Regions from separate parts of the Virgibacillus siamensis genome, predicted to be linked through region 2. Evidence: riboswitches for the same ligand, from Rfam matches in the RefSeq annotation. Region 2 holds a riboswitch; each other region holds the start of a gene.
What was found. A riboswitch is a leader RNA that binds a small molecule or an ion and turns the genes downstream of it on or off. The one in region 2 is predicted to bind S-adenosylmethionine.

Region 1 (2,208 bases), on a different contig from region 2:
GAATGAAACAAGTATAAATGTTTCGGAATTTGTTCCGTCCACTTTCGGATCTGCCTTGTATGTAGGAGCAGATACGATAGTGAATTCTGATTGATGCGATTCTACTTCTTCCTCTGTCGGTTCAATAAACAATTGTCTGGAAAATAAGTTATGCCATGCATATTCATTAAAAACCTGAATGGGGAGACGATAATTTTTATCGGCACCGGCATAGCCTTTAAAATGGTATAGCTCATCTTTCTTTTTTAAATATGCAATCACTTTTTCGTACAGGTTATCAAAGGAAGCTTCGTCAATTTCTTGGTTGACCAATCCCCAGTCAATAACATCCTGTGTTGTTTCATCCCGTACGATAAACTTGTCTTTAGGGGAGCGTCCGGTATATTTACCGGTAGTAGCGCGAATAGCACCTGTGGCGGACAATGTTCCCTCACCGCGTGATAATATTTTCTCAACGAGCTGTGGCACGGAGAGATTATTTTGCAAGTTGTGATGAGAAAGCAATTCTTTGATAAGTTTTGATTGTTCCACCGCGTTCATATGTGATACCTACCTTTTTGATGGATTTTTAATTGACATGCATTTGATTCATCGTGTAAATCTGTTTATTTAGTATAACACATTCACAAGATTAGTCCATACTAATTATACGAATAATTATATGAAATTTTATTGTCAAATGTGTACACACGTTAAGAGTTGACATGACGGCGCTATTCCGTTAAGCTGAATTTCGAGCGGAAACTCTCTTATTCAGAGTCGGTGGAGGGACAGACCCCATGAAGCCCAGCAACCGTCACGTTATGTGAAAAGGTGCTAACCTGAAGCAAGGATTTATCCTTGGACAATAAGAGCGAAAGGCTGCACATTCCTTTCCTCATGATTACGGGAAAGGTTTTTTTATTTTTTCTAACCTTATTAAAACATAATCATACACTGAATAGACAGATTTCCGTACCATCTATTTTAGGGGAGGATTTAGTCATATGACTGCAAATCGTCGTTTGTTTACATCTGAATCGGTTACAGAAGGTCATCCGGACAAGATTTGTGATCAAATATCAGATGCCATTTTGGATGAAATATTAAAAAATGATCCTAATGCAAGGGTCGCATGCGAAACAACTGTTACTACAGGATTAGTATTGGTATCCGGGGAAATTTCTACTACTACATATGTAGATATTCCTGCAATTGTGCGCCAGACTATCAAAGATATTGGGTATACGCGGGCAAAATTCGGATTTGATGCTGAAACATGTGCTGTACTGACTGCTATCGATGAACAGTCAGCTGATATTGCCGGCGGGGTTGATACGGCATATGAGACAAGACAAGGGAATAAAACCGATGAAGAAATTGCTTCTATTGGTGCAGGGGACCAAGGTTTGATGTTTGGTTTTGCCTGTGATGAAACAGAGGAATTAATGCCATTGCCGATTTCACTTGCGCATAAATTGTCAAAGCGGCTGGCAGATGTCCGGAAAGATCATATATTGGATTATTTGCGACCTGATGGTAAAACACAGGTTACGGTAGAATATGATGAAAATAATCAACCGGTTAAAGTCAATACGATTGTTATTTCCACGCAGCATCATCAGGACATTTCGACCGAACAAATTGAAAAAGATTTAATTGAACATGTTATACGTCCGATTGTTCCAGCGAATCTGCTTGATGAATCAACAAAATTCTTTATCAATCCAACGGGCCGGTTTGTGATCGGTGGTCCACAGGGGGATGCCGGCTTAACCGGGCGCAAAATCATTGTGGATACGTATGGTGGATATGCAAGACACGGTGGTGGTGCTTTCAGTGGTAAGGATTCAACCAAAGTTGATCGCTCTGCTGCATATGCAGCCCGTTATGTGGCCAAAAATATCGTTGCTGCAGGACTGGCGAAAACGTGTGAAGTGCAGCTGGCATATGCGATTGGTGTAGCAGAGCCGGTTTCAATCTCCATTAACACATTTGGAACCGGTACTGTTGCTGAATCTGAAATGGAAAAAGCAACTAGAAAGATTTTTGATCTGCGGCCGGCTGGAATCATCCGGATGTTGGATTTGCAGCGTCCAATCTATAAAAAAACAGCCGCATACGGACACTTCGGCAGAACAGATATATTATTTCCATGGGAAAAGACAGACAAGATCGAGGAACTGCAAGCTATTATAAATGAATAATAGAGAGAGGTGCTAAATGCAC
Region 2 (2,208 bases):
TTATAGTCAGCCAGTTTTTGCTGTGCTTCCGCTTCTGTTTTTCCGACAATTGGTGTCAGCATCGTTAAAATTTTCACCTCATCCTGCGATCGGTTCGTTTTTGCAATATCCTCCCGCAGACGCCTAACTGTCTCTTTAGCAGCATTTTTAGTTGGCGGACCAATAAACACCAATTCAGCATGCTTTGAGGCAAATGCTCTTCCCTTTGGTGACGCACCAGCCTGATACAACACCGGTGTTCTCTGTTTGGATGGTTCAGATAAATGGGCACCCGGGACTTTATAATATTTTCCTTCATGCCTGATATCATGAACCTTATCCGGATCCGTATAGATGCCATTTCCTTTATCCAGCTGAACCGCATCCGCTTCCCAGCTCGCCTCCCACAGTTTGTAACAAACATCCACATATTCTTCTGCAATATCGTACCGTTCATCATGTTTAATCTGACCGGCCCTGCCCATGTTGACCGCTGCACTTTTCAAATAAGATGTAACTATATTCCAGCCGACACGTCCATTTGTTAAATGGTCTAACGTTGTCATCCGGCGGGCAAACAGATAAGGATGCTCATGTGTAACCGAAGATGTAACCCCAAATCCAAGATGATTCGTAACGGCGGCCATTAACGGAACAACCAGCAGCGGATCATTCACCGGCGCCTGGGCCCCTTGCCGGACAGCTGCATCCCTGGAACCTCGATAAACATCATATGTGCCAAGAACATCCGCGATAAACACCGCATCAAACCTTCCCTTCTCTAACAGCTTGGCAAGTTCAATCCAATAACTGCTGTCCTTATAACGATGTGACTCATCATCAGGATGTGTCCATAATCCCGGGGATTGATGCCCCGCACAATTCATATCAAATGCATTTAAAAAAATTCGTTTCTTCGTCATACAGTTACCCCTTTCTGTTTTAGATAGCTTAATTCCAAACAACTGTTCCTTTTACTAAATCCGCAAAATAGTATAACTGTTTCTCCGTCCGTTCCAAAATTGCATCTTCAATAATCGGATTGTTCCTATGTTTGTCAATTTGATCATCTAATAAATAAAGACCTTTCAGATTATGCCCTTTTAATGTCGCAAGCACGGGTTTTAATGTGTATTCAATTGCCAGCAAATGTGAAGCACTCCCACCGGTCATTACAGGAAGAACAGGTGTATGCTGCAGCACATCCCGCGGCAAAACATCCAATAATGCCTTCAGCACGCCTGAATAGGCTCCTTTGTACACAGGCGATCCAACGATAACACCACTGGCATTCCGAATCATCAATGCGATATCCCGGATAGCCGGGCTTTCCCAGTTTCCCGTAAAAAGATCTTCATATGGTAAATCTCTGACAGAGAGATGTGATACCGTAAAATGTTTTTGGATTAGCAAATCACCCATATACCTTAGTACACTATCCGATCTTGAAGCGGCAGAAGGACTGCCCGACAATACAACAATTTCACCCATAATGATCATCCTTTCCTCATAAAATTCATTTTAATGGTTTTGCCAAATTCTGTTAAAAAACCCCCTTTCCTTGGATAAGAAAAGAGGGTTGCTGACGGTTATTCGATTCCGCTCTTATCTCCCAAGAAATTAATCTTGCTGGATTTAGCACCATCCTGACAGTGTCAGAGGTTGCTGAAGCTTCACAGGGCCAGATCCCTCAGCTTCTCTTGATAAGATATTTTATTGTTGCAGTACATTATATTCCTATTAGTCTGATAAATCAAGTGGGTTTTTGAAAAAAGATGCAAATCAACATAAATTTCCCATCTATTGTTCATATAAAAGTCAAATGTCGTTAAATTTCTTCCCCATCTTCTTGTTCCGCAGTAAACGTCCAGTTAAGTTTCAGGGAGTCACCCTGGAATTGATTCTGATCCTCGCCATTATCCACAAATGAGATATCAACATAAAAATTTTCATAGTGGCCATTTTGATCCGCGGGAAGACCATCCCCACCAATCACATCAATGGGACCATCCCTTTTTAGTTGATTTAGAGTCGTTTTTGTGATGAGTTTCTTCCCTTTGCTTGTATTATAGAATAACTCTACCCGAATGTGCTTCCCAAAGTTCAACGTATTATCACCTTTGGCATCATTCACTTTATAGTCTGTATCCAACATTACTTTTGAGAAATTAAGTGTCCCGGTATTCTGAATACTAAATGACTGTTCCTGTGTGTCTCCCGGCTTTATGT
Region 3 (2,208 bases), on a different contig from region 2:
CACCACTCGAAATTTGTCGAATACGGAAAATTTTTGACAGGGGGGTTGTGAGATGGATCAGGAAAATAAATTGGGGATTATATATGCTGCGGTTGCTTACACGCTTTGGGGGTTTCTGCCGATTTACTGGAAACTGGTCCAGGATGTTCCCGCTGACGAAATATTGGCACACCGCATTTTATGGTCATTTATTTTTATGGTTATCATCGTACTGGCATCGGGAAAGCTTAAGCCATTTTTGAAGGAATGCAGCATCATTTTCCATGATAAAAAGAAGCTTATTGGTATTTCAGCAGCTTCGGTCATTATCAGCATCAACTGGCTGACGTTTATCTGGGCAGTGAACAGTGACCATGTTGTCCAGGCAAGCCTCGGTTATTACATAAACCCGCTGGTCAGTATTTTGCTTGGTATGCTTGTACTGAAAGAGTCGCTTAGCAGGCGGCAATTAATCTCATTCATTCTTGCAGCAATCGGGGTCATCAATCTAACGATCAGTTTCGGTGTTTTCCCATGGGTCTCACTTGTACTGGCCTTCAGTTTTGGCCTGTACGGACTGTTGAAAAAAATGGTCGATGTCAGCGCCATGTTCGGGTTGACAATCGAAACGATGCTCGTAACACCAATTGCACTGCTGTATTTAATATTCATTCCGGACAGTACGCTGTCACCGGCGACAATGTTTTCCGGAAGCGGTGCCCTGTTGTTCGGTGCGGGTGTCGCCACTGCCATCCCGCTTCTGCTGTTTGCTGCCGGTGCTAAACGGATCCCGCTTTCCATGGTCGGGTTTTTGCAATACATCGCACCAACGCTAATGCTAATTCTTGGCGTCTTCCTGTATCATGAAACATTTACACAGGCACATCTGATTTCATTTGTATTTATCTGGGTGGCGCTGATCATTTACATGGCATCATCCCGGCATAAAAAAACGGTTCGCCAGAAAGAATTATAAAATTTTTTTAAAAATATGTTGACGTACCGAACGAATCATGTATATAATGTTCATTAAATTAATTGAATTTACAATTTCATCTCTTATCAAGAGCGGCGGAGGGAATAGGCCCTGTGAAGCCCGGCAACCTAAAAGCATGCGTGCTTAGTAAGGTGCTAAATCCTACAGGTCAATTACGATCTGGAAGATAAGAGGAGGTCCGTTACATACACGCCCTCTTCTTAGGAAGAGGGCTTTTTATTTACCCTCTTTCTCCAGATAAAATTCAAAGGAGGAATTATTCATGTCAAATTATCAACTTTTCAACCAGGAAACAAATCTGCTTCACGGTGGACAGGAGCCTGATCCGACAACAGGATCCCGTGCAGTTCCAATCTATCAAACTACTTCCTATGTATTTCGCGATACAGAGCACGCACAAAATCTGTTTGGTCTGCAGGAACCCGGTAATATCTATAGCAGGATTATGAACCCGACCGTTGATGCATTCGAGCAGCGGATTGCATTACTGGAAGACGGGTCAGCCGCAGTTGCCACTTCATCCGGTATGGCTGCGATTACCCTTTCCATTTTAAATATCGCCGGCAGCGGTGATGAAATCATTGCCGACAGCAATTTATACGGCGGAACGTATAATTTATTCGCCAATACACTGCCACGATACGGGATTGACGTAAAATTTGTCGATGGAACAGATTTGGATCAGATCCGCAATGCAATAACACCGAAAACAAAAGCCATCTTCGGTGAAATAATTACGAATCCAAGTCTGAACGTTCTGGAGGTCGAAAAAATTGCAGAAATTGCGCATGCCAATGATATTCCACTGATTATTGACAACACGTTTGCTACACCATATGTTACAAAACCACTGGCATGGGGTGCAGATATTGTAGTCCACTCGGCAACAAAATGGATTGGCGGTCATGGTACAGCTATCGGCGGCGTCGCAATTGACGGTGGCAGGTTTGACTGGACTAAAGGAAAATTCCCTGGTTTCACAGAACCGGATGAAAGTTATAATGGCATAAAATTCGCTGATCTTGGACCGGTTGCTTTTGCCACCAAACTGCGTGTACAACTGCTTCGCGATATCGGCGCATGTATCAGTCCGCAGAATGCATTCCTTTTATTGCAAGGACTTGAAACACTGCACCTGAGAGTTGAACGTCATAATCAAAATGCCGAGGAAGTTGCGGCATTCCTGCAAAACCACCCAGCTGTTGAATGGGTAAATTACCCGGGATTGAAAG
Region 4 (2,208 bases), on a different contig from region 2:
GGATAACAGGGATAGTGTTCCTTCATAACTAACCTGATTCGTAAGTTCCTCATATTTAGCATATGCCGCTTCCTCTGTCGAACCGATAATCGGCAGAATCATCGGGAAAATAAGTACGTTACCGGGTTCTCTGCCCTGTTCTTCCGTACGGTCCCGTAAATCAGCGGAATATTGCCGCAAAGCATCCAGTGAATGATTTTTAGTAAAGACAGCCTCTGCATGTTTTGCAGCAAAATTTCGTCCCCTTGGCGAAGCCCCTGCCTGGAAAAGAACGGGTGTACGCTGCGGGGATGGTTCCACCAAATGTGGTCCGGGCACATCGAAAAATCTTCCCTGATGATGAATCAAATCTACCTTATCGGGGTCTGCGAAACTGTCCTTTTCTTTATCGTGTATAACTGCATGATCATCCCAGCTGTGTTCCCATAACTTATAAACAACTTCCAAAAATTCATCCGCCCGATCATAGCGCAAATCGTGCTGAAGGCGTCCTGACAGACCAAGGTTAACCGCTTCACTTTCCAAATATGATGTCACAACATTCCATGCAACACGCCCTTCCGTCAGATGATCAAGTGTGGACAGCTGCCGTGCTAAAGCATATGGCTGTGCATATGTTGCTGATATTGTAGGCGCAAAACCTAAGTGTTCTGTAACGGCTGCCATAGCGGAAATCGGAATCAGCGGATCATGAGCAGGTAATTGTACAGCATGCTGTGCAGCCGGTTTATGACTGTTTTTATAAACACTGTAGGTCCCCAATACATCGGCAATAAATAGTGCATCAAACTTTCCACGTTCCAGTATTTTTGCAGTTTCCGTCCAGTAAGATAATTGATTGTGATGGATACCCTGATCTTTTTCGTATTTCCACAATCCTGTTGAATGTGGTGAAGGTGAATTTTGGATAAAACCATTTAAATGGATTTGCTTTTTCATAAAATCACTCCTAAATTGATTTTTAATTAAAGTTATCAAATTGGAAAACTTGGATTTAAGTATGCAAGGCATTACAGATGAGGCTTGTTCTGTTAATACTTTTGATATTTAAACCTTCATTGGAATCCTCTCCCCTTTCTGCTTGAATGCAAAAAACCCTTCTCCAAAAAATAGAGAAGGGTTTACAAAACAACGATACATTTTGTCGACGCCTTCTCATCTCCGGAATGCTATCCATTCCTCTGAATTTGGCACCATGCTTAATAAAAAGCTGGTTGCCGAGAGTTCACAGGGTCAGTCCCTCCCTCTCTCTTGATAAGAAGTACTCAAAATTATTTAATTTTTAATTATGTTATCACAGAATAATGATTTGTCAACATGTTTTGGAAATATTAGGACCTTAAGCTTAATCCCGATTATCCTGTAGAATCCATTTTACATGATCCGCAATTCAAACCAGTCAGTTTTTCATTCGCGGATCCAGTGCATCCCGCAGTCCATCGCCCATTAAATTAAACCCGAGCACTGTCAGCATAATTGCAATCCCCGGAAAAATAACAGTCCATGACGCACCTTGTATATGATTTTTTGCATCTGCCAGCATTCTCCCCCATTCCGGTTCAGGCGGTTGCGCCCCCATTCCCAAAAATCCCAATGCAGCAGCATCCAAAATAGCTGTCGCAACACTTAATGTCCCCTGCACAATAATAGGAGCAAGACTATTCGGTAATACGTGATAAAATAAAATCCGCGCATCCCGCATGCCGATTGAACGGGCAGCTTGGACATATTCTTCTTCCTTTAATGTCATGACTTTTGATCGTACAAGTCGCCCAAATACAGGCACATTAACCAATGCAATCGCTATTAACGCATTTTGCAAAGAAGGTCCAAGCATTGCAACAATGGCGATTGCAAGCAAAATACTTGGAAAAGCCATCATAATATCAAACAACCTTGAAATAATCATATCCCAAAATCGTCCATAGTATCCTGCAATTAGCCCCAAAAAAGAACCGACAACAACTGAACCAATGACGGATGAGAAACCAATCCACAGTGAAATCCCGGCACCATACATCATCCTGCTTAAAATATCGCGTCCAAATGCATCCGTACCAAACCAATGCTCTGCCGAAGGTGCCTGTAATAGCTTATCTGCCTGATCCAATTTTTGCTCATTGATACCCTCAGGTGCGAGCAACCCGGCAAAAATACCTGTTAAAATAAACAGAAAAATGATAGCTGACCCAATCACCGCCAATTTAT

Region 1: linked by a shared signal. The riboswitch ahead of metK (methionine adenosyltransferase) and the one ahead of ssuE (NADPH-dependent FMN reductase) in region 2 are both predicted to bind S-adenosylmethionine.
Region 3: linked by a shared signal. The riboswitch ahead of B1K71_RS17945 (PLP-dependent aspartate aminotransferase family protein) and the one ahead of ssuE (NADPH-dependent FMN reductase) in region 2 are both predicted to bind S-adenosylmethionine.
Region 4: linked by a shared signal. The riboswitch ahead of B1K71_RS15305 (LLM class flavin-dependent oxidoreductase) and the one ahead of ssuE (NADPH-dependent FMN reductase) in region 2 are both predicted to bind S-adenosylmethionine.

The regions. Positions count from the first base shown of each region.
Region 1 is NZ_FUIH01000007.1:1,799,730-1,801,937, reverse strand. It holds gene pckA (phosphoenolpyruvate carboxykinase (ATP)) at 1-540, opposite strand, end outside; SAM riboswitch class I at 747-854, shown strand; gene metK (methionine adenosyltransferase) at 987-2,186, shown strand.
Region 2 is NZ_FUIH01000006.1:1,766-3,973, reverse strand. It holds gene B1K71_RS00880 (LLM class flavin-dependent oxidoreductase) at 1-902, opposite strand, end outside; gene ssuE (NADPH-dependent FMN reductase) at 931-1,470, opposite strand; SAM riboswitch class I at 1,582-1,689, opposite strand; gene B1K71_RS00870 (TasA family protein) at 1,808-2,208, opposite strand, start outside.
Region 3 is NZ_FUIH01000007.1:2,946,056-2,948,263, forward strand. It holds gene rarD (EamA family transporter RarD) at 53-955, shown strand; SAM riboswitch class I at 1,036-1,149, shown strand; gene B1K71_RS17945 (PLP-dependent aspartate aminotransferase family protein) at 1,239-2,208, shown strand, end outside.
Region 4 is NZ_FUIH01000007.1:2,312,543-2,314,750, forward strand. It holds gene B1K71_RS15305 (LLM class flavin-dependent oxidoreductase) at 1-939, opposite strand, end outside; SAM riboswitch class I at 1,153-1,261, opposite strand; gene B1K71_RS15310 (ABC transporter permease) at 1,400-2,208, opposite strand, start outside.